3 regions of the Rhodococcus sp. F64268 genome follow, and region 1 is predicted to be linked to each of the others. Evidence: riboswitches for the same ligand, from Rfam matches in the RefSeq annotation. Region 1 holds a riboswitch; each other region holds the start of a gene.

Region 1 (7,967 bases):
ATCGTCGAGGGGTGGAACAGCCTGTGGACGACCCTGGGGGCCGCGGTGGTCGCAGCGGGTGTCGCGCTACCGTGGTTGGCGTTCCTGATCGTGTGCGCCGGAATCATCTACCTGGTGGTCCGGTGGATCGCCCGATCGGGACGGTCTTCCGCCGGAAATCCCGGCGAGGCCCCCGACGAGAGGACCGACAACGATGCGTGAAGTCGATCTGGCTGCACTGGAAACCGCACTCGCCGAGGGGGCACCCGTCATCGACGTGCGGGAACTCGACGAGTACATCCAGGTGCGGGTGCCTGGCGTGACGCACATTCCGCTCAGTGAGTTCGTGGCACGGGTCGAGGAGATCCCCGCGGCCGAGACCGTGTACATCATCTGTGCGGTGGGTGGACGCAGTCTGCAGGCCGCCGACTATCTGTCCGGTCGCGGCATCAACGCCGTCTCCGTTGCCGGTGGCACCGACGGCTGGCAGCAGTCGGGCCGCCCCGTCGAGAGCGGTGCCTGAGCGCCGGCGTGGTCAGCAGCTGACGCAGACCGGTCACACTGCGCCGTCGAACCCGTGCTGGCGCCACGCCTCGTAGGCCACCACCGCGGCGGCATTCGACAGGTTCAGCGAGCGGCGTCCGGGCAACATCGGAATGCGGACCTGCGTGGTGACATGCGGATCGGCGAGTACCTCGTCGGACAGCCCGGTCGGTTCGGGACCGAACAACAGGACGTCGCCCGCGCGGTACTCGATGTCGGCGTAGCTGGTCGTGGCGTGTGCCGTGAACGCGAAGACACGCTCAGGCTTCAGTGCTTCCCACGCTGCTTGCAGATCGGCGTGCACCGTCACCGACGCCAGATCGTGATAGTCGAGCCCGGCTCGCCGCAGCTTCGGCTCGGACAGATCGAACCCGAGGGGCTCCACGAGGTGCAGCTCGTCGCCGGTCGCGGCGACCATCCTGATCGCATTACCCGTATTCGGTGGGATACAGGGTGCATGGAACATCACTCGGAACACTCGCTCCAGCTTGCCAGCCGGTTCGAGGCAAGACACACGCGGGGGATGCGGCCGCGGCCGCGAGCTGTTTCAATCGGACGGGCAGACGCACAGCGAGACCGCGGAGGCGAACCATCGCGATGACACGCACCCACGGAGTCCGTCTGGCTTCGCGCGACGCCCTCCACGTGTTCACCTCGGAGGCGAACCCCGAAGACCCACCTGCGGTAATGCTGAGTTTCTATGTGTTCGACACCGAACAGGACGCGAATCCGGTCCGCACCAACGCCGAGGCAGTGGCCTGGTTCCTCGATCGGCTGGAGCGGACGCCGGCGCTTCGCCGCCGCCTGCATCGAGTTCCCGCCGACCTCGACTACCCGTACTGGGTCGAAGCGGATGTCGACCCCGAGCACCACATTCGTTTCACGAGGGTCGGCCACACCTCCCGCAGCGAACTGCACAGGCGCCTGGCCTCGATGAAGGAGGACCCCCTCGACCTGACGAGGCCGCCCTGGGAGGTGCATGTCCTGACCGATATCAGCGGGGTCGACGATCTTCCTGCGGCGTCGACCATCGTCGCGTTGCGAATACACCATTCGCTCACCGACGGACTGGGAGCCGCCGAGATCGCCCGTGCGTTGTTCGACGATCCGGGCGCGAAGCCGGTCGGCGCCGAGGCGCTCTCCTCCGTTCCCGGTGTGGTCCGCGCGGCATCGGCACTGCCGTTCAAGTTCGCGCGGATGGTACCTGCTGTGCTCGCTGCACTCCGAGCGCGGAAGGCGCTGACCACGCTGACCGCAGCGGGAACCATCACCCCACCGGCGCCGTGCCGTCCACGAACGCGTTTCGACACCGGTGGCAGCGGGCCTCGGCAGTTCGGCCGGGTCCGCATGGATCTGCGCGACGTCCGGGCCGTCGCTCGCTCCACCGGAACATCCGTCAACGATGTGATCCTGTCCGTGGTCTCGGGCGGTCTGCACTCGTATCTCGAACATCACGGAGAAATCCCGCCGGCGTCGCTCGCGGCGATCGTCCCCCGATCGACCCGGGGCAAGTCCGGCGTCGAGGCAGGGAAGACCCGTGCGGCCAACGAGGTCACGCTCATGTACGTCGACCTGCACACCGACCATGCAGACCCGCTCGAGCGACTCCGCCTCGTCCGGGAATCGTCGAATCTGGAGAAGCAGCGTGTCGCGCATCCGGTGACGGCGGCCACCACCGCGCCCGTCGATGCTTCGCCCGCGGTGGACCTGAAGGTGTCGATTCGGCGTGCCCGCAACCGGAAGCCCGAGTCGAGCGGCGACGTCGTCGCGCTGGCGAACACCGCGGTGACCAATGTGCCCCGCGGCCGGGTCGAGGGCCTCCGTTTCGGCGACAGTCCGGTGGTGGAAGCGCTGGGGACACCGATGCTCAGCCGGACCTCCGCCCTCGTTCATTCGGTGACATCGCTCGGAAATACTCTGAATCTGACGTTCCTGGTGAGTGTTTCGTCGATGCCGGACCCCGAGGACTACGAACGCCGTCTCGCGTCGGCGTTCGAAGATCTGTACCGGGCCGGAGCCCCCGACGTCGATCAGGTGGACTCGCGCGGTTGTTCCCCGTCCGGAACGATGTGGCACCGCCCGCCGCGAGCGAGTGGATACCTGGAAGAATGAGCGACGTGACTGCGACTATCCTGGACGGCAAAGCAACCCGCGACGAGATCTTCGAGGACCTGTCGGTCCGCGTCGCTGCGCTGAAGGACAAGGGCATCACGCCCGGCCTCGGCACGATCCTGGTGGGCGACGACCCCGGATCGGCAGCGTACGTGCGCGGCAAGCACAACGACTGCGCCAAGGTCGGCATCACCTCGATCCGTAAGGATCTGCCCGCCGATATCACCCAGGAGCAGCTCGAAGCGGTGATCGACGAACTCAACGCCGACCCCGCATGCACGGGCTACATCGTGCAGTTGCCGCTGCCGAAGCACCTCGACGAGAACGCCGCCCTCGAGCGCATCGATCCCGCCAAGGATGCCGACGGACTGCATCCCGTCAATCTCGGACGCCTGGTGCTCGGCAAGGATGCGGCGTTGCCGTGTACCCCGCGGGGCATCGTCCACCTGCTGCGCCGCTACGAGGTGCCGATCAACGGCGCCCACGTGGTGGTCATCGGCCGCGGCGTGACCGTCGGCCGTCCGATCGGGCTGCTGCTGACCCGTCGCAGCGAGAACGCGACCGTGACGCTGTGCCACACCGGCACCAAGGACCTCGCCGCCGAGGTGAAGCGCGCCGACATCATCGTCGCCGCCGCAGGCGTGCCCGCACTCATCACCGCCGACATGGTCAAGCCCGGTGCAGCGGTGCTCGACGTCGGTGTCTCGCGCACTGCCGACGGCCTGCGCGGCGACGTCGCCGCCGACGTCAGCGACGTTGCCGGATTCCTCTCGCCGAACCCCGGTGGTGTCGGGCCGCTCACCCGCGCGTTCCTGCTGACGAATGTCGTCGAACGCGCCGAGCACGACGCCGGTCTCTGAGCAACCGGCAGATGGCCAGTTCGGTGCGACTCACACGATTGAACCTGCCGTTGCTGGCGGTTGCCCTGGTGATCGTCGCGGCGGTGGTCCTCGTGCTGGCCGATCGCTGGCGCCGAGGCGCATTCGTGTTCGGTGGTGCGATGATCCTCGCGGGGATCCTCCGGTGGGCTCTCGACTCCGATCAGGTGGGAGTGCTCGCGGTGCGAGGCAAACGCTTCGACGTGGCCGCGATGCTCGCCATGGGCGGGGCGATCGTCGGACTGGCTGTCTCGATCGACCCCTTGGGTACGGGTTAGCCCACTCGGTGGAACAGGCCGGCGAGCGCGGCTACGCGCTCGCCAGTTCCATCAGCTCGACGAGCAACTTCGCGACCGCGTCGGCCTCGGTGAGGAAGCCGTCGTGTCCGTCGCGTGATTCGAGCACGCGCAGCCCGGCGCAATGGGGGAGACCGTCTGCGATCTCCTGCTGCAATCGAATCGGGTAGAGACGATCCGAATCGACGCCCGCAACGATCGTCGGTACGTGCGTGCTCGCCAATGCAGCCTCGACGCCACCGCGACCGCGGCCTACGTCGTGCCGGTTCATCGCGTCGCTCAGCACCACGTAGGTCCCGGGGTCGAACCGCTTGACGAGCTTCGTTGCCTGGTGGTCGAGATAGCTCTGCACGGCGTAGCGTCCGTCACGCCACGGATCCTCGTCGTCTTGAGGGAGGTTGGCGAACCGCGAGTCGAGTTCCTCCTCGCTGCGATACGAGAGATGGGCCATGCGCCGCGCGACACCCAGCCCGGTCTCGGGTCGGCGGCCGGTCTCGTAGTAATCGCCGCCCTGCCAGTCCGGATCCGCCATGATGGCAGCGATCTGGGTGCTCTGGACACCGATCTGATCCGCGGTTGCGCGGGCGCCGACCGCCAGGACCAGTGCCGCACGCACTCGGCTCGGGTGGGTGACGACCCATTCGAGCGAACGCATGCCGCCCATCGATCCACCCGTCACCGCGGCCAATGTCTCGATGCCGAGGACGTCGAGAAGGGCGGCTTCCGCGGTGATCTGATCGCGGATGGTGATCCGTGGGAATCGTGAACCCCACGGTTTGCCGTCGGGCGCGGTGCTGCCGGGGCCGGTGGTGCCCTGGCATCCGCCGAGGACGTTCGTGGCCACCACACACCACCGGTCGGTGTCGATCGGCGCGCCGGGGCCGACCATGCCGGACCACCAGCCCGGCGACGGGTGATCCGGCCCGGCCGGTCCCGTGATGTGTGAGTCTCCGGTCAGCGCGTGCTCGACGAGCACGACGTTGTCGCGGGTGGGTGACAGCGCGCCCCACCGCTGCAGAGCGACGGTGACATCGGGGAGGATGTCACCGCTTTCGAGGGTGATGCTGCCGATGTCGACGGTGTCGAGCTTTCCGTCTTCTGCGGGAAGTTCGATTCGTCGACGGTTGGTACCTGTTGTCAAGATGCGACCGCCTCGAGGCCAGTGGTGATGGTCAATGTGTCCTGCTTGCCATGTCGGGGCACTGGGACGAGAGCCGGTATCGACAGTCCATCAGCATTTCGAACCTCCCAAGAGCCGGCTTGTCGCCCGCGGTGCGCCGACGACCGTGTCCTCACCCGGAGCACCCCACCCTGGCCGGAGGGTTGCCGACCAGCAAGCCGGGGCTTCGCGCTGGCACTCATGACCTCGTCGGCAGTCTAACGGCTGGATCGTCGGGCTCGACACGCGGCTCTCGACCTTCCCTCGCCGGTGCTCGAGCAACAAAGAAAGTTACCGATCAGTAGTGATTGCGGGGTGGCAGCCGGGGTTGTGTGCGCATCGAATAGCAGTACGCTTGTTCTGTTTGGCGCCGCACCCGACGCGTGCGGAGTCGTGCTCACACGCCTGAGTTGAACGCGGCCGCATTCCGGAAGTGCGGTCGTTCGGGGACTCGACTGCCGTCCGAGGAGGACACGAACCGCGTATGTCCAAGATCAAGGTTGAGGGTAAGGTCGTCGAACTCGACGGCGACGAGATGACTCGCATCATCTGGCAGTTCATCAAGGACAAGCTGATTCATCCCTACCTGGATGTGGATCTCGAGTACTACGATCTCGGCATCGAGAACCGTGACGCGACCGACGACCAGGTCACCATCGATTCCGCGAACGCCATCAAGAAGTACGGCGTCGGTGTCAAGTGCGCGACCATCACCCCGGACGAGGCGCGCGTCGAAGAGTTCGGCCTGAAGAAGATGTGGCGGTCACCCAACGGCACCATCCGTAACATCCTCGGCGGCACCATCTTCCGTGCGCCCATCATCATCTCCAACGTGCCCAGGCTGGTTCCGGGTTGGACGAAGCCGGTCATCGTGGGCCGTCACGCTTTCGGCGACCAGTACCGTGCCACGGACTTCAAGGTCCCCGGAGCCGGCACTGTCACCATCACCTACACACCGGACGACGGCTCCGAGCCTGTCGAGCACGAGATATGCAGGATTCCCGAAGACGGCGGTGTCGTGATGGGGATGTACAACTACAAGAAGTCCATCCAGGACTTCGCGCGCGCCTCCCTGTCCTACGGTCTGCAGCGCAACTACCCGGTCTACCTGTCGACCAAGAACACGATCCTCAAGGCCTACGACGGCATGTTCAAGGACGAGTTCCAGCGGATCTACGAGGAAGAATTCAAAGCGGAGTTCGACGCCGCCGGACTCACCTACGAGCACCGCCTGATCGACGACATGGTGGCGTCGTCCCTCAAGTGGGAGGGCGGCTACGTCTGGGCCTGCAAGAACTACGACGGCGACGTCCAGTCCGACACTGTTGCGCAGGGCTACGGCTCGCTCGGACTCATGACTTCCGTGCTGATGACTCCGGACGGCAAGACCGTCGAAGCGGAGGCCGCACACGGCACCGTCACCCGGCACTACCGGCAACACCAGCAGGGCAAGCCGACATCGACCAATCCCATTGCGTCGATCTTCGCGTGGACACGAGGTCTCGAGCACCGCGGCAAACTCGACGGCACCCCCGAGGTGATCGAGTTCGCGCAGGCGCTGGAGGACGTCGTCATCAAGACCGTCGAGGCAGGCAGCATGACCAAGGACCTTGCGCTGCTCGTCGGTCCCGAACAATCGTGGCTGACCACCGAGGAGTTCCTCGGGACGCTCGACGAGAACCTGCAGAAGTCCCGCGCCTCGCATTAGAGGCCCGTCGGCGGCGTCGGATACGGTGTGCGGCGTGTCCCTCACCATCACCACCGTGAACGTCAACGGCGTGCGCGCTGCGGCAGGAAAGGGCCTGCTGGCCTGGCTCGAAACCTCCGCGGCCGACATCGTCTGTCTCCAGGAAGTACGCGCGACCGAGAAGCAGTTCCACGCCGCGATCGCGCCCGCACTGGACGCCGGTTGGCATGTCACCGGATCAGAGGCGTCTGCGAAGGGACGCGCGGGAGTTGCGATCCTGTCGCGCACGCCGGCGGACGCCGTGCGTGTCGGTTTCGACGTCGACGAGTACGTCGACTCGGGCCGCTACATCGAGGCGGATTTCGGGGACGTGACCGTCGGCAGCCTCTACCTGCCCACTGGGGAAGCCGGAACCCCGAAGCAGGACGACAAAGAACGCTTCATGAAGGGCTTCGCCGCGTACCTGGGAGAGCGCGCCGCCGACGTGATCGCGGCAGGCCGCGACATGGTGGTGTGCGGCGACTGGAACATCGCCCACACCGAGCGCGACATCAAGAACTGGAAGGGCAACGTCAAGAAATCGGGCTTCCTGCCCGACGAGCGGGCCTGGGTGGATGATCTGCTCGCGACCGGTCAGTGGCTCGACGTCGTACGCGACCTGCACGGCGATGTCGCCGGCCCCTATTCCTGGTGGTCCTACCGCGGCAAGGCGTTCGACACCGACGCCGGCTGGCGCATCGACTACCACCTCGTGACGCCCGCACTGGCGGAGCGGGTCGTGGATGCGCGGGTCGAACGGGCCGCGACGTATGCGGAGCGCTGGTCCGACCATGCGCCGGTGACCGTCCGGTTCCACTGACGGGGACCGTCCGATTTCACTGACGGGGACCGTCGGACTGCACCCACCTCCTGCGGCGGCCGGATCCGATGCGTGAAAGTATCGAGGCCATGTCGACGCCAGATCAGAACACCACAGCGCAGGACACCCGGCCGGCCGCCAGGCCCCGGGTGCTCTCGGGCATCCAGCCCACCTCGGATTCGTTCCACCTCGGGAACTTTCTGGGGGCGCTGCAGCAGTGGGTCCCGGCGCAGGACGAGAACGACGCCTTCTACTTCATCCCCGACCTGCACGCCATCACGGTGCCGCAGAAACCGAAGGAACTGCGGCAGCGGGTCCTCGTTGCCGCAGCGCAGCTGCTTGCGATCGGTATCGATCCGGAGCGCTCCGTGCTGTTCGTGCAGAGCCAGGTTCCCGAGCACGCCGAGTTGTCCTGGGTGCTCAACTGCCTGACCGGTTTCGGTGAAGCGAGCCG
Region 2 (7,967 bases), on a different contig from region 1:
GTCCTGCGTCCAGGGCGGGTGTGGCGCTGCGCGGCGATTCGTCTTCGAGCGGGTCGGATCGCCCGCCGTCGAGCATCACCGGCTCGATCGGGGCAACGAAGCCCGCGGGGACGTCCTCGGGGAACCATCCGGGTGCGAGGAGCTCGCCGCTGTACGCACCGGTGTCGACGAGCACGGTGTCGACCACACTTCCGGAACGTGTGATCTGGTCGGCGAGGTCGGCGATGCGCGGAGCGCCCGGATAGAAGCCGTCCTGACCGGCGGGCTGCGCTGTCAGCGTCGGGTCTCCCCCGGCGACCAGCACGATCTCGCCCGGCCGGGATCCGGACACCACCTTCGTCGTGATCCGATGGTCGCTCGGCAGGGCGATCAGGGCCGCTGCTGCCGTGAGCAGTTTCGTGGTGGACGCCGGTGTCATCGGACGGTCGGGCTCGTGTGACCAGAGCACCGTGCCCGTCGCGGCGTCGGTGACCGATCCGGTGAATGCGCCGAGTCCCGGGTTCGCCACGGCGGCGCCGAGCGCGGCGGAGAGCCCGGAGGGGCTGGGTGCGGGGGCGGAGTCGGTGACAGCTGCGACCTGCGGCGCAGCAATGACGGGCGCGGGGGCGGGGACCACCGCGGCAGATGCAGTGCTGCGGACGTCGTACACCGCGAACGCGCCACCGACCACCAGTGCCAGGAATCCCACGATCCAGATACCGAGCAGGATCCGGAAGCTCCGGCGTCTGCGGGTCTCGAGTCCGCCCTGCTTCTTGCTCTTGCCTTGCCCCGCCAACGCGCCTCCGCTGTGTCCAACACACTCGCGCCCTCGGTGGTCGCGTGGTGGTCCGGTACCTGCACCTACAGCGTAGCGTCGGGGCGGTTATCCTCACTGCGGACCATCGCCGCAGATACGGACGTCGTATCGACTGGCAAACATCGACGAAGTGAGGCAAGGCGTGGAGTTCGAGGTCACCATCGAGATCCCCAAGGGGCAGCGCAACAAGTACGAGGTCGATCACGAGACCGGCCGCGTCAAGCTCGACCGCTACCTCTACACCTCCTTCGGTTACCCCGCCGACTACGGCTACATCGAGAACACTCTCGGTGAGGACGGCGATCCGCTCGACTGCCTGGTGCTGCTCCCCGAGTCCGTGTACCCCGGCGTGATCGTCGATGCACGCCCGGTCGGCATGTTCAAGATGGTCGATGAGGCCGGCGGAGACGACAAGGTCCTGGCCGTTCCGGCCGGTGACCCGCGCTGGGATCACATCCAGGACATCAGCGATGTGCCGCAGTTCGAGCTCGACGCAATCAAGCACTTCTTCGTGCATTACAAGGATCTCGAGCCGGGCAAGCATGTCGAAGCTGCCGATTGGGCGGGCCGGGCCGACGCCGAGGCCGAGGTCACCGCGTCGATCGCGCGCTTGAAGGACAACGGCGGACACTGAGTACGTAGGACGACGGCAGACACCGCGTCCCCTGAAGGCGACATCTCCCGGCCGATAACGAAATCGGCCGGGAGATGTCGTCTTTCTGCAGGTTGCTTCCTAACGCCCCTTGAACTCCGGCGTGCGCTTCTGCATCACGGCCGCGATCGCTTCGGTGAGGTCTTCGGACGGCAGGAACGCCGAGTTCCAGGCCGCGACATAGCGAAGACTGTCGTCGACCTGCGCGGACCGCGTGTGGTCGAGGACGTCCTTGATGCCGTGGACCACGAGCGGGGGGTTGGCCGCGATCTCGGCGGCGCTCGCGTGCGCTGCGGCGAGTGTTGCCGCGGCGTCGTCGAAGACGTCGTTCACGAGGCCGATCTTCTCGGCACGTGCCGCGTCGATGTCCTTGCCGGTCAGCGCGAGTTCACGTAGGTGCCCGTCACCGATGATCCGGGGAAGGCGCGCGAGGCTACCCACGTCGGCGACCATACCGACCTTGACCTCACGGACGCTGAATTGGGCGTCGGCGCTGGCGTAGCGGATGTCGGCCGCCGCGATGAGGTCGACGCCGCCGCCGATGCACCATCCCGAGATTGCAGCGACGACGGGCTTACGGCAGTCGGCGACGGCCGTGATGGCACCCTGCATGCGCTTGACCATGGCGTGGAAATCGGTGCGGGGCTTCGCCTGCGCTTTGTCGGCCAGCACCGGCCCGAGCTCACCGGCCATGCCCGGAAGGTCGAGGCCGTACGAGAAGTGCTTGCCGGAGCCGGTGAGCACGACGGCGCGAACCTCGGGGTCGGTGTCGAGTTGCGCGAAGATCTGCGGCAGTTCCGACCAGAAATCCGGTCCCATCGCGTTGCCTTTGCCCGGGCCGATGAGCGTGACCTGGGCTACGTGTTCGGTGCGCTCGACGGTGAACGCCTTCCAACTGGATGAATCAGTCATTACTCGAGAGTAATATTTGAGCGCGTAAAGCGCACCGAGCTTCCGATCACGTCGATCCTTCTGGATCCGGTCACAGCAGTCACCGGTTTTCATAGGGTGGCATCATGCCCAGGCCTCTGCACCCGAATGCTGCCCGAGTCGCCGACACCCTCATCGCCCGAGGACATCACGGCCTGATCACCACGCAGTCGACTCCGGTGCGCACCGCCGAACAGGCAGCAGCTGCAGTGCGGGTCGACGTCGGAGCCATCGTCGAGTCCCTCGTACTCCTTCTCGACGAGGAGCCGATACTGGTTCTCGTCTCGGGCGCGCACCGGGTCTCACTCGAGCGGGCCGGCGCCAGACTGGCCGGCACCCTCACTCCCGCCCCCGACGACCTGATCACCGAGGTCACTGGGCAGCCACCGGGCGGCGTGGCACCGCTCGGGCACCCCACCAATCTGCCGACCTACGTCGACAGCGCGTTGGCGGGATACCCCGAGCTGTGGGCATCGGGAGGGAGCCTGGACACCCTCTTCCGCACCTCGTACACCGAGCTCCTACGGATCACCGCGGGCGTCGACCTCGAGGTCGACTGATCGCGACGTGCAGGAGGTCAGGATGCGAGGGCAGCACGACCGTCCGAGCGACCAGTGGCACGCCCCCTACCTGCCGCGAACCTGCGACCCAACTCCACCGACGACGGTGCGATCTCGATGAGTCCGCGAGACTCGAGCCACGGCAGGGTTCCGTCGACGATGTTGTCGACCGTGACGCCGCCGGCCACCGGGATCAAGGTGACACCGTCGGCGACCTTCACGGCATGAATATCCGCGATCAGGCCGGCCAGCCCGGTCGGAGTACCGACATAGGACAGGCCCGCCGCTCCCCCACCTGCCCGGCGCCACGCATCCTGAGCACGGCGACGAGCCACCCGCGCTTCGAGGTCGACGATCACTTCGAGGTCGACCAGCACTGTGAGGGTGTCGGGGTCGCGGCCTTCCGCCGAGGCATCGGCTCGTGCCCGATCGCGCATCTTGCGTGCTTCCCGTAGATCTGCGGCGCGCACCCGCACGACGGTGCGCGGAGCAGCACTGAGGTCGAGCGGCCCACCACCGTCACGATCAACGGTGAGATCGGCCCACACGTCGGACCCTGACCCCTCTACGAATTCGACTGCGACACGCAGTGATTCGGTCGACGATGTACTACTGTAGGACATGAGAATTCCTCTCGATATGCCGAACTCGGCATCGAAAAAAGCGGGAACGGGAACCTCGTCAGTCCGAACAGATGCAGGAGGCCGTGCGGCACAGGTCGACGTGGCGTCGGCACCACTGGGCCGCTGCCTGCGCCGAACTCCACACTGCCATGAGAAAACCCTACTGATCTCGTGGGGAATTGTCGATCTCTGCGGCGATCGTCAGACGCACTCCGCCGCACCGTCGCCCGACTGCGTGAGGCCGGTCCGGGTCTCCGGCGACGGACTCCAGGCCCCGTCGGCCTTGGCATACGACCACTGCGGCCCATTCGCCACCAGCTGCCGAAGCGCCGCGAGCAGACGATCGACGTCCGCCGAGGAACTACCCAATCCCAGCGATGCACGCACCGCACCACCGGGAAGGCCGACGCGAGCGAGCAACGGGTGGGCGCAGAACCGCCCGTCACGAACACCGATGCCGTGTTCGGCCGAGAGGTATGCGGCTATCTCACCGGGCTCGAAACCGTCGATACCGAAGGTCACGATCCCGACGCAGTCTGCCGAATCATCCCACAGCCTAAGGATTTCCACGCCGTAAATATCGCGCAGGCCATCGACGAGCTGTGCGCACAACAGCTCTTCGTGACGCGCAGCTGCCTCGGCGTCGTGCGACGCGAGGGTGTCGCACGCGGCAGCGATCGCCGCGACCCCCAGCACGTTCGGGGACCCGGCTTCGTGCCGGGCAGGGGCGCACGCCCACTCGGTGCGGTCGAGGGCCACCTCACGCACCGCTCCACCACCGGCGAGGTACGGCTCCGCGACATCGAGCCAGTCGCGACGTCCGACGAGCACCCCGGCACCGAACGGTGCGTAGAGCTTGTGGCCCGAGAACGCGAGATAGTCGACGCCGAGCTCGGCGAGGTCGACGCGGCGATGCGGAACCAGCTGGGCACCGTCGACGAAAATCCGTGCGCCGCACGCGTGGGCGAGGTCGGCGAGTTCGGCAATCGGAAGCACCTCGCCGGTCACATTGGAGGCTCCCGTGATGGCAAGCAGTGCCGTCGGCGCACGCTCGAGCTCGACGGCGATCCGCCACACGGTCTCCGAGACCGAATCTGCGGCTTCCACCACACGAGTGTTCTTCCACGGCAACAAGTTCGCGTGATGTTCGATGTCGAGGACCACGACGTCACCGGGGACCGCACCGGCCAGCAGGTTGATCGAATCCGTGGTGTTTCGGGTGAAGACCACGACCTGGTCCTCGTCGGCCCCGACGAACCGGGAAACCGACTCACGCGACTCCTCGTAGCTCGTGGTGCTGATGCGCGAGGCATAACCCGCACCACGGTGCACGCTGGCGTAGAACGGCAACAGTTCGGCGATCCGGTCCGTCACACTCGCCAGAGCCGGCGCGCTCGCCGCATAGTCGAAGTTCGCGTAGGTGCAGGTTCCGCCCTGCACCAGAGGAACCTGCACGTCACAGCCCGACACGCGAGCAAAGGGAGCGATACAGGTGGAGGTGGCAACAGTCATGACGAATTTCCCTCATCGATCAGGGACCCGTCGGTGATCGCCACGACGATGGTGAATCGTTCGCCGGCGGAGTCCGCGCTTGCTGCGTCCGGGTTCGGTACGTCAGCCAGGTCGTCACCCGGAGCACCCCACCGCGGCGGAGGGTTGCCGACCAGCGAGCCGGGGCTTGACGCTGGTACTCATGACCTGCCGAAGACAATGACACCGGGCACACCGGGTGTCAAGTCGGCACCCCGCCGGGGCCTTCCGCACGGTCTCCGGCAGAAAGTGAATTTCTCCTTCTGACCTGCGGAGGAACCGCCATCGTGCTTTGCTTTGAGGTGTGACACCGCGAACCTCCATCCATTCGCTGCGCGTACCGAACGTTCATCTGTTGTCCACCTTCACGTGAGATAACCCGGATCGCCCACCCGAGTAGAAGGACAGCGGATTGTCTGCTCAACCCCCGCCCGCAGCCGACGACACGTCGCTCGTACCGGAAATCTTCCTGCGCGGATCACACGCACCCGCGCCGCGCACACTCGTCGACGTACTTCGTGCCAGCGCCGAATCGCACCCCCACGCTCCTGCGATAGACGACGGCACCACGATGCTCGAGTACGCCGAACTGCTCGACCAGGTGAGCGCAGGAGCGCGTGGACTCGCAGAGGCCGGTGTGGGTGCCGGCGATCGCGTCGGGGTGCGCATGTCATCCGGGTCCAAAGACCTCTACATCACCATCTTGTCCGTTCTCGCCGCAGGCGCCGCCTACGTCCCGGTGGACGCCGACGACCCCGATGAGCGTGCCGAACTGGTCTTCTCCGAAGCAAAGGTGACCGCGATCGTCACCGATGCGGGGGTCGGTCCCGGCACCGCTCGTCCTGCCGACGAACCGGACGTACGCGAACCGGCCCTCGACGACGACGCGTGGATCATCTTCACCTCGGGTTCCACCGGCACCCCGAAGGGTGTCGCCGTCACACACCGCAACGCCGCCGCGTTCGTCGACGCCGAAGCGAACCTGTTCTGCCGGGAAGAACCGCTCGGCCCCGGCGACCGGGTCCTCGCAGGTCTGTCCGTCGCCTTCGACGCGTCATGCGAGGAGATGTGGCTGGCCTGGCGGCACGGCGCGTGCCTCGTTCCGGCACCGCGCTCGCTCGTGCGTTCCGGAATGGACCTCGGCCCGTGGCTTGTCTCTCGCAACATCAACGTCGTCTCCACGGTCCCGACGCTTGCGGCGATGTGGCCCGGCGAGGCACTCGAAGCAGTGCGCCTGCTCATCTTCGGCGGAGAAGCATGCCCTCCCGACCTCGCCGAGCGTCTCGCCGTGCCCGGCCGTGAAGTGTGGAACACCTACGGCCCCACCGAAGCGACGGTGGTCGCGTGCGCCGCCATCATGGACGGCACCGGACCGATCCGGATCGGCCTGCCACTCGACGGCTGGGATCTTGCGGTCGTGGACACCGACGGCAAGCCCGTCGCCGAAGGGCAGACCGGCGAGCTCGTGATCGGCGGTGTCGGGCTGGCCCGCTACCTGGACCCGGCGAAAGATGCCGAGAAGTACGCGCCCATGCCCACCCTCGGCTGGGAACGCGCCTACCGCAGCGGCGACCTCGTCGTCCTCGACAGCGCGGGGCTCCTTTTCCAAGGCCGCGCAGACGACCAGGTCAAGATCGGCGGACGCCGCATCGAGCTCGGCGAGGTCGACAATGCCCTGCAGAACCTGCCCGGGGTCGCCGGCGGTGCGTGCGCGGTCCGCAAGACCTCGGCCGGAAGCTCGATTCTCGTCGGCTACATCGCCTCGACCGATCCCGACTTCGACGTTGCCTCCGCCCACGACCTGCTGTCCGAACAGCTTCCAGCGGCACTCGTACCACGTCTCGCGCTCGTCGACGAACTTCCCACTCGCACGTCCGGGAAGGTCGATCGTAATGCCCTCCCGTGGCCGCTGCCCGGCGCCGACGCCGACTCGGTCGAAGCGCTCGGACTACCTCCGACCGCCGAATGGGTCGCGGAACTGTGGTCGTCACTGCTCGGCGCCCGCATCGAAGGACTCGACGACGACTTCTTCGAACTCGGCGGAGGTTCCCTGTCCGCCGCACAGCTCGTCACCGCGCTGCGTGAGCGCTATCCCGAGATGACGGTCGCCGAACTCTACGACCGGCCTCGGCTCGGATCCCTCGCCGGCTATCTCGACGACCTCGCGCCGACGGCGACGACGGCTCCACGAGAGGTCGACCCGGTGTCGCGATGGGCGCAGTTCCTCCAGCTCGCTGCGACGGTGCCACTCACGACGTTGACCGGCCTCCAATGGATCACGTGGCTGGCGATTCTGAACAACATCATCGCAATGGCCACCGATGTTCCGTGGACCGTGACGTTGTCGTGGTGGTGGATCGCAGCAGGCGTCGTTGTGTTCCTTTCGCCGCTCGGCCGGATGAGCACGGCGGTCCTGGGCGCGCGGCTGCTCCTGCGCGGGCTGAAGCCGGGCAGTTATCCCCGCGGCGGCGCGGTACACCTCCGATTGTGGACCGCGCAGCGCTTGTCCGAAGCGTCCGGCGCGACCAATCTGTCCGGTGCGCCGTGGATGCGCCAGTACGCGCGGGCGCTGGGCGCGAAGATCGGCCGGGGCGTCGACCTGCACACCCTTCCGCCGGTCACCGGCATGCTCGAGCTCGGCGACGGCTGCTCGATCGAACCCGAGGTGGATCTGTCGGGGTACTGGGTAGATGGCGACCTCGTCCACATCGGAAGCATTCGCATCGGAGCCGGCGCCTCGATCGGCGCCCGCTCGTTTCTCGCCCCGGGTTCACGCGTGGGCAAGAACGCCGAGGTTGCCGCAGGCTCCGCCGTGTTCGGTCGGGTCAAGGCTGCGCAGCACTGGGCCGGTTCGCCCGCGCAGAAAACCGGAAAAG
Region 3 (7,967 bases), on a different contig from region 1:
GTCGTCATGGCATCGCGCATCGCGACGAGGTCCACCACACACGGCACACCGGTGAAATCCTGCATGAGCACGCGGGCAGGCGAGAACTGGATTTCGGGGTTGTGCGTGGACGCGGGATCCCAGCCGGCCACGGCCTCGATCTGTTCGCGCGTGACCAGACGTCCGTCCTCGGTGCGCAGGAGGTTCTCGAGAAGGATCTTGAGACTGTAGGGAAGGCGGTCCGACCCAGGGACCTTGTCGATGCGATGGATCCGGTAGTCGATACCGTCGACCGTCAGGGTGTCGCGGGTTCCGAAGCTGTCGTCACTCATTACCGCCTCCAGGGCTGCAGTGCTTGTACGCGTGCGTTCGCGCGGCTCGAACTCCTCGTGTCGATCACCGTGGGAACGCCGTCACCTCGACGCTACGACACATGGCGCAGTCCGTCAGGGAATCTGCCGGGTGACCGCCGGGACGACGGCTACCACCGGGCAACGGCACCGCTCGGCCACCGTGTTCTGAGCAGCCGGCGTCGGGCCCGGCGTTCGTGAACGGGATACTGCGTTCGGGTCCACTCGAACACACCTCGTGAACGGAGTTCTGGCGTGAAGCATGTATCAGCAGGTCGGTCCACCCGGGCGATCCACGGCACCGGCATCACCGATGCCTACGGTGCGCCGCACCTGCCGGTCTACAACACCACGACGTTCTCGTTCGAGAACACCGCTGCACTGCTCGAGGTCGCAGACGGGCACACCGAGGGGCCGCTCTACACGCGCTACGGTCTGAACCCAACGATTTTTGCGCTCGAGGAAACGATGACGTCGATCGAGGGTGCTGAGAGCGCTTTGGCGTTCTGTTCGGGTATGGCCGCTGAAACAGCCTTGTTCGCTCAGTACGGACGCGACGGCATCGTGTGTGTCGGCGACGCTTACGGCGGCACGATGGAACTGCTCACCGCACAACTTTCCTTGCTCGGCATCACCACCACATTCCTCCTCGGCGACGAACTCCACCGCCTGGACGATGTCCTCCGTGGCGGAGCGAAGCTGGTGTTCTTCGAAACGCCCACCAATCCCGCGCTCGGGATCTACGACATCGCGGCGATCGCCGACCTCGCGCACAGTCACGGTGCTCTCGTCGCGGTCGACAACACGTTTGCGTCACCCGTCAATCAGAATCCTCTCGAGTTCGGCGCCGATCTCGTCTCGTACTCGGCCACCAAGTACCTCGGTGGCCACTCCGATGTCACGGCCGGGCTCGTACTCGGGGCTGCCGCGCTCATCGACCCGTTGAAGCCCTGGCGCAAGAGCTTCGGGTCGTGCATCGCACCCGAGGCCGCGGCGTTGCTGTCGCGTAGCCTGCGCACCCTCACCGTCCGCGTCAAACAACACAACGCCAATGCACAGGCGGTCGCAGAAGCGATGGAGGCCGACCCCCGGGTCGCGCGAGTGTTGTACCCAGGTCTCCCGAGTTTCTCCGGGCACATGCTCGCGGCGAAACAGATGACCGGTTTCGGCGGGATCGTGACGATCGAGGTCGCCGCGGACACCGAGACGACAGTACAGGTGGTCGATCGCCTTCAGTTGTTCACTCTCGCCCCGAGTCTCGGCGGAGTCGAAAGCTTGGTGACGCAACCGGTGACCACCACCCACTACGACCTTTCGCCGCAGGAGCGGCTGCGACGCGGTATCACCGGGTCGATGATCCGCTTGTCGGTCGGTCTCGAGGACACCGATGACCTCATCGCCGATCTCACACATGCCCTCGAGGTGGTCACCGTGTGACTGCCCACAGCGGGTAGAGCGGCGTACGAGTCACCGTGGGCCGCCCGGCGACGGCGGTCACGCGTCATCTCGACGGCCGGGCACCCACTGAGCCGAGACGGGCCTCGAAGAACGAGGTCACCCACGCCGAAACGGCGATCGCGAGGCTCAATCCGGTGACGAACAACGGCTGTGCGACAGCGTCGACCAGGCGTCGGTCGTGGGCGCCGGCCCGTACGTTCCCTCCCGGCGCTTCGCGGATGTCACCTGCCGGAATCCACGTGGGGGCGGGGTCCGAGTCCGCGGACCGGAAGTACCACAAGCCGGACGGATAGATCCGGTGTGGACCGGATACTTCGAGATTTCTCCCCTCGTAGCGAGCTGTCATGCTGGGTGTGGGTTTGCTCATGCGATCACGTCCCGTACGTCGGAGGTGGCGGTGCCAGTGAGGCGCCGAATTCGGTGGGTGACGTCTGCGGCAGCTACCACGCCCGAGCGTAGTGGCGGGTCGGTGCGCGTGCAGGGGCGCGACAGTGCGAGAAGAAACACCCTTATCGTTTCAACGGCGACGCAAACACGGCCAACGGACGGAAACAACAGTTCGGGGAGCCCGCTTCTGTCGGCAGACGTTGTGGTTGTAGGGATTTTGGTGGGGCTTCGAGGTGTGATCGGTGTCGAATCGTCGGATCGAGCCGCCCAGGTAGGCTCGATCCGGCGAATGTCCGACGTCGCCCGATACCCCCGAGCACCCAACGGAGATCCGAGATGACAGCGCGTGCCCACGACGAACTCGTGGTTCTGCTCGACGAGGACGAGCGACCCATCGGAACAGCTCCGAAAGCCACTGTCCACCACACGGACACTCCACTTCACCTGGCATTCTCCTGCTACGTGTTCGATGACGAGGGCCGGGTACTCACGACTCGACGCGCACTGGACAAGATCACATGGCCCGGCGTGTGGACGAACGCGTGCTGCGGTCATCCCGGACCGGACGAATCCCTCGAGGACGCGATACACCGCCGTCTCGAGCAGGAGCTGGGCCTCGCCGTCGACGACCTCACTTGCATCTTGCCGCGTTTCCGCTACCGCGCGACGGCAGCCGACGGGACTGTCGAGAACGAAGTCTGTCCAGTCTTCTGCGCCCGCGCAGTATCCGGCCTCGAGCCCGACCCGTCCGAGGTGATGGACTGGTCGTGGGTGTCATGGGCCGATATGCAGACCGCCGCAACCGTTCCGTGGCTGATCAGCCCGTGGTCGGCCGAGCAGATTCCGCAACTCGCTCGGACCGGCATGGCGCGATGGGTGCACGCCGCGAACTGAACCCAGCCCGTCCGACGGTCGTCCTCGACCGGCGGTGTTGTCCACGACAAGCGCGCTCGCCGAAGGGATTCACGCTTCGGACCACACACCCAGTTCGTTTCCACTCGGATCGACGAAAGTGAACCGTCGCCCTCCCGGGAAGTCGTACGGCCCCGACGAAATCGTGCCCCCGGCCTGTTCGACAGCAGCTACCGAGGCATCGAGGTCGCTCGAGTACAGCAGGACCAGCGGTCCGGCTGTACCCGGTGCGCGCAGAGTCGTGAGCCCACCGACCTCTCCGTCACCTTCTGCGGCACGGATACCGGCGTACTTCGGCCCGTAGTCGTTGAAGTTCCAGCCGAATGCGGTTTCGTAGAACTCACGTGAAGCGGGGAGGTCGGTAGCGCCGAGTTCGATGTAGTCGAATGCGTGATGGGTGTTGACCATGGAACCATAGTGAACCTGCCCACCGACACGGTGAAGTGGCGACGCGTGATCGGCCGGTTCACTCCCGGCTTCATTCCGGACCGAGGTCGATGCTGCGGTCGATCTCCCGACGGACGAGATCGACCGCGGCGTCCGCGTCCATCCCCGCGATCAGCACGGATTGTGTCGCACCGGTACTGACCGCAACCAACCTCACGGCTTCGTTGTGCGCCCTGGCCTCGGAGAGCCCGACGAGACGGAGTAGACGCCCGGCCTCGCCGACGGTCCCACCTGAGGCTTCAGCAAGGAACGATCTGATCCACGGATCGTTCGTCGCTTTCGCGAGGTAGGCATACCAGACCGAGACACCGACACGTGCGGGGGCATTCGTAGGGACCGGCTGGGTGAGCAGTGCTGCGAGGGCCGATCCGGGATCACGGGGGGATCCGTGTTCGCGGTACATCTGTTCGGCGCCGGTGACCATTTCCTGCGCTCCGGCCCGGATCAGATTCTGTTTCGATTCGAAGTAGTGCTGGATCCTGCCGATCGAGACCCCGGCCTCCGCAGCCACCGCGTGCAACGTGACCCCATCGATTCCTCGCTCGTGGATCACTGCCCACAGGGCCCACACAATCTCTTTGCGACGCTCGGCATGGTCGACAACTTTCGGCATGACAGCATTTTACAATATGTCTATACTGCAAAAAGTACTGATACTGGACGATCAGGAGTTGCAGATGAGCGAGTACGCCGCAAGCACAGTTTCCCGAACCGGCCGTCCACCACCCGCTCGCCCGCGCTACCGATGGCTTCGCCGCAGCGCGCTTGCCGTCGTCGCCGCACTCACAGCGCTGGGTGCTGTGAGCGTGCAGCAGTTCTTCTTCGGAGCAGCCGGCGTGGGTCATTTCCGCGACGCAGAGGGACGCCGGACCTACCTCGCGGCGTATGAGCGAGCGATGTCCTCGCTCCCCTCGCCTACATCGACCCACGACCTCGCAACTCGCTTCGGCACAGTTCGCGCCTACGAGTGGAGTTCCCCGGACACCGCGGATACCGTTCCGGTCGTCCTGGTACCGGGCCGGTCGTCGGGTGTTCCGATGTGGGCCGAGAACCTCGCCGACTTCCTACCCCACCGACGGGTCGTCGCTTTCGACGCACTCGGTGATGCCGGTTTGTCGGTTCAGAATGTTCCACTCGCCTCTTTCGGTGACCAGGCCATCTGGATCGCCGACGCACTCGACGCGCTCGAAACCGACACCGTGCACATCGTCGGCCATTCGTTCGGCGGAGCAATCGCAGCAACGTACGCGCAGCATTTCCCGGAGAGGGTCCGGTCGCTGACACTCCTCGAACCGGTTTTCACCTTCGCGCATCCCTCTGCCCGAATGATGGCGTGGACCATGGTCTCGACTCTCCCGTTCCTGCCCGAGTCCTGGCGCACGGCCGCACTCGGCAAGGTAGGCGGGGCAGAGTTCGACCCGAACGACGACATGGCGAAGATGATCGCCGCGGGTTCGGAGCACTTCTCGGCAGCCTTGCCGACTCCTTCTCCCCTGAGCGATGACGAGATGGACGCCCTCGTCATGCCCACCTACGTCGCTATCGCTGAACGCGATTCGCTCGCCGGAGCCGAAACTGCTGCGCAGCGGGCACGAACACTCCCGCGAGCAACCGTCGACGTCGTGCCGAACACCACCCACTCTCTACCGATGCAAGCGAAAGAGATTCTGGCAGTGACTCTTCCAGCGTTCTGGCACGAGTCCGAACAAAGCTGATCCGACGGATCACCGGCCGGGCACGCAGATCGGCGTCGAAACACGCCCTCGCACACAGTCCGTCCAGTGATCAGGTGCGGCAAGGGTGAAGGTCGCAGGCTCATACGGATCAGGGCCCGGCAGGATCAGCACTCGCCACTGCGGAACCCAGACCCCGATCTCCCCGCCAGCGTGGACCGCGGCGGCGATCGCGGTGGTGTCATGGTGACGGAATACGAGTCGTATCCCATCCCAAGATAATTCGACCCCCGAATCGTCCAGAACGCGCACCAGCGCGCCGACACCGAGATCGGAATCGTCGAAAGCCTTACGTGCGCGGGTGTAATGCACCTGGTGCCCGTCGCCGAACGAGGCGCACGGGTGAGCATCTACGTGATCGGCACCGCGAACATGGTCGGTCATGATTTCCTCCGGGTCGGCCCCGGGCGGGGCGCTCGTGCCCGGGCCGGTCGGCCGCGAGCCGCTTCGTCATCCGAGCCACCCGCGAGCGTGGGGTTGGCGTGCCGTCAAGTCGGAGCTTGGCGACGGCATCTCGTGAAGCACCGCCAATATACATGATGGATCGACCTCACAACCCGAGCCACCGCCTGCGGAGGAGAACGCAACGCATCCTTACTGCTCCGAAACGCCACGGTGACCGACCCCGCCGACACTGGTCGGGCACTGTTCGCACCAGGAGGTTGCCGTGTCCTACGTTCCACCCGCCGAGCTGGCCCGCGCGATGGTCGACGCCGGCCAGAGCAAGGTCCTCATGTCTACCCGCGACACCCTGATCAGGGCGTATATGGCCGGTGCGATCCTCACACTCGGGGCGGCATTTGCGATCACTGTCACCGTGCAGACCGGCAACGCCCTCCTCGGAGCTATTCTCTTCCCGGTCGGATTCTGCCTGCTCTACCTACTGGGTTTCGACCTTCTCACCGGGGTGTTCACGATGGTTCCCATTGCATACCTCGACAGACGTCCGGGCGTGACAATCGGGTCGATGCTCCGCAACTGGGGTCTGGTCTTCGTCGGAAACTTCCTCGGCGCCTTCACCGTGGCCGTGCTGATCACCTTCATCCTCACCTACGGTTACTCGATCACACCGGACGCGGTCGGCGAACGTCTCGGTGAGATCGGTGAATCGCGCACTCTCGGGTATGCGGAGCACGGTGCGGCCGGCATGGCGACCCTGTTCTTCCGCGGCATGCTGTGCAACTGGATGGTGTCCACCGGCGTTGTCGCAGCGATGATGTCCAAGAGTGTGCCGGGCAAGGTCATCGTCATGTGGATGCCCGTCATGCTGTTCTTCTACATGGGTTTCGAGCACTCGGTCGTCAACATGTTCCTGTTCCCGTCCGGTCTGCTTCTCGGCGGTGACTTCACCCTCGGTGACTATCTGATCTGGAACGAGATCCCGACGGTTCTGGGCAACCTGGTCGGCGGTGTCGTGTTCGTGGGTCTCGCCCTCTACATCACTCACGTGCGGACGCAACCCAAGCGCGCGATCGGGGCGCCGGCCTCGGACCGTGCCCCAGCGTCGGCCAGGACGCCCGAACCTGTGTGATGCAATCCGTGGCTTCGATTCTCCCGACGCACAAGGCCTATCGCGGCAGGGGCAAGGCGGATCACGCCGGCGATACCCTGATCGGATGGCGTCGTTCACCCCGATCTCTCCTGCTCTACTGACCGAACTACTCGCCGAACGTGCAAACGCACGACCGGGCCCGGTCGCCATGGCGATTTCGGCCGCCGACGCCGCAGACCCCATTGGTCTGGCGAGCCGGGTCGTCGTGGCTCTGCGCGCCGCGGGGCGCCCCGCCGACGCCGTGTCACTGCACGATTTCGTCCGGCCTGCCTCGCTCCGTCTCGAACACGGGCACGCCGATGAAGAAAGTTACCGGTCGGGCTGGTACGACTACGACGCGCAGGACCGCGAGGTGGTCTCGTCCCTGAAGAGGCGGCATCGCTTTCTGCCGCGGTTGTGGGACGAGGCCACCGACCGGTCGGTGCGAGCACACCGGGTAGGCGCCGCAGCCGATCACGTGCTTGTCGTGGCAGGACCGATGCTCCTCGGCCGAGGCATCCATTTCGATGTGACCGTCGACCTGAGAATGTCCCGGGGTGCACTCGAGCGAGGCACTCCCGCCGACAACCATTCGACGATCGCCCCACTGCTCGCCCACGAGGCCGAAGTCTCTTTCGAGGCCGACATCGTGGTGCGATTCGAACATCCTGATCGGCCTGCATTGCAGGATTGCTGAACTATCCCGCTGCCAGGGCCTTGGCCAGTGGCGAGGGGAATCTCGGCAGCACCCGCACACCCCCCAGCCATTCCTCGAGCCGAGCGGCTTCGGCGGCGAGAAAGGCCGATGCTTCCTTCCCTGCGTCCTCGAGCATGTGGAGTCGCACGGCACCGTCGTCGGATTGCCACCAGGTGCCGACAATCCGGCCATCCCACCACGCCGTCGGCCCTGCGTTTCCACTGGTGTCGAAAAGCTGCTGCTTGTACGGGCCGAGGTACCACTCTCGCTCGCACCAGCCCATCGTGGTGGGATCCAGCGACGGCAGCAGCGCGCCCCACGGCTCAGCAGTGGGCGCGGGGTCGACGTCGTCCGGAAGGAGATAGCCGACGCGCCCGTCGAGGTCCACTTCCACAGCCGCGAGTTCGGTCAGCGCAGCTCGGACGGCTTTGATCGTCGTACCGAGCCACCACTTGATGTCGGCTTCGGTACCC

Evidence for each region. A riboswitch is a leader RNA that binds a small molecule or an ion and turns the genes downstream of it on or off. The one in region 1 is predicted to bind S-adenosylmethionine.
Region 2: it holds a riboswitch for S-adenosylmethionine, as region 1 does, so the genes downstream of both, MWU77_RS20060 (aminotransferase class V-fold PLP-dependent enzyme) here and MWU77_RS21430 (homoserine O-acetyltransferase) in region 1, are expected to answer to the same signal.
Region 3: it holds a riboswitch for S-adenosylmethionine, as region 1 does, so the genes downstream of both, MWU77_RS24065 (hypothetical protein) here and MWU77_RS21430 (homoserine O-acetyltransferase) in region 1, are expected to answer to the same signal.

The regions. Positions count from the first base shown of each region.
Region 1 covers NZ_JALKAI010000011.1:105,712-113,678, forward strand. The annotation lists gene MWU77_RS21400 (DUF4349 domain-containing protein) at 1-201, shown strand, start outside; gene MWU77_RS21405 (rhodanese-like domain-containing protein) at 194-502, shown strand; gene MWU77_RS21410 (tRNA (cytidine(34)-2'-O)-methyltransferase) at 536-1,000, opposite strand; gene MWU77_RS21415 (wax ester/triacylglycerol synthase domain-containing protein) at 1,120-2,634, shown strand; gene MWU77_RS21420 (bifunctional methylenetetrahydrofolate dehydrogenase/methenyltetrahydrofolate cyclohydrolase) at 2,640-3,494, shown strand; gene MWU77_RS21425 (DUF3017 domain-containing protein) at 3,506-3,790, shown strand; gene MWU77_RS21430 (homoserine O-acetyltransferase) at 3,822-4,949, opposite strand; SAM riboswitch class IV at 5,060-5,174, opposite strand; gene MWU77_RS21435 (NADP-dependent isocitrate dehydrogenase) at 5,452-6,675, shown strand; gene MWU77_RS21440 (exodeoxyribonuclease III) at 6,710-7,513, shown strand; gene trpS (tryptophan--tRNA ligase) at 7,603-7,967, shown strand, end outside.
Region 2 covers NZ_JALKAI010000009.1:124,061-132,027, forward strand. The annotation lists gene dacB (D-alanyl-D-alanine carboxypeptidase/D-alanyl-D-alanine-endopeptidase) at 1-775, opposite strand, end outside; gene MWU77_RS20040 (inorganic diphosphatase) at 939-1,430, shown strand; gene MWU77_RS20045 (crotonase/enoyl-CoA hydratase family protein) at 1,530-2,360, opposite strand; gene MWU77_RS20050 (YbaK/EbsC family protein) at 2,465-2,938, shown strand; gene MWU77_RS20055 (LLM class flavin-dependent oxidoreductase) at 2,956-3,561, opposite strand; gene MWU77_RS25155 (putative leader peptide) at 3,620-3,712, opposite strand; gene MWU77_RS20060 (aminotransferase class V-fold PLP-dependent enzyme) at 3,763-5,073, opposite strand; SAM riboswitch class IV at 5,144-5,260, opposite strand; gene MWU77_RS20065 (Pls/PosA family non-ribosomal peptide synthetase) at 5,504-7,967, shown strand, end outside.
Region 3 covers NZ_JALKAI010000019.1:682-8,648, reverse strand. The annotation lists gene MWU77_RS24100 (aconitate hydratase) at 1-311, opposite strand, end outside; gene MWU77_RS24095 (aminotransferase class I/II-fold pyridoxal phosphate-dependent enzyme) at 585-1,766, shown strand; gene MWU77_RS24090 (hypothetical protein) at 1,831-2,154, opposite strand; gene idi (isopentenyl-diphosphate Delta-isomerase) at 2,511-3,068, shown strand; gene MWU77_RS24080 (VOC family protein) at 3,138-3,494, opposite strand; gene MWU77_RS24075 (TetR/AcrR family transcriptional regulator) at 3,565-4,146, opposite strand; gene MWU77_RS24070 (alpha/beta fold hydrolase) at 4,163-5,248, shown strand; gene MWU77_RS24065 (hypothetical protein) at 5,258-5,650, opposite strand; SAM riboswitch class IV at 5,676-5,788, opposite strand; gene MWU77_RS24060 (formate/nitrite transporter family protein) at 5,934-6,797, shown strand; gene MWU77_RS24055 (hypothetical protein) at 6,883-7,494, shown strand; gene MWU77_RS24050 (winged helix DNA-binding domain-containing protein) at 7,496-7,967, opposite strand, start outside.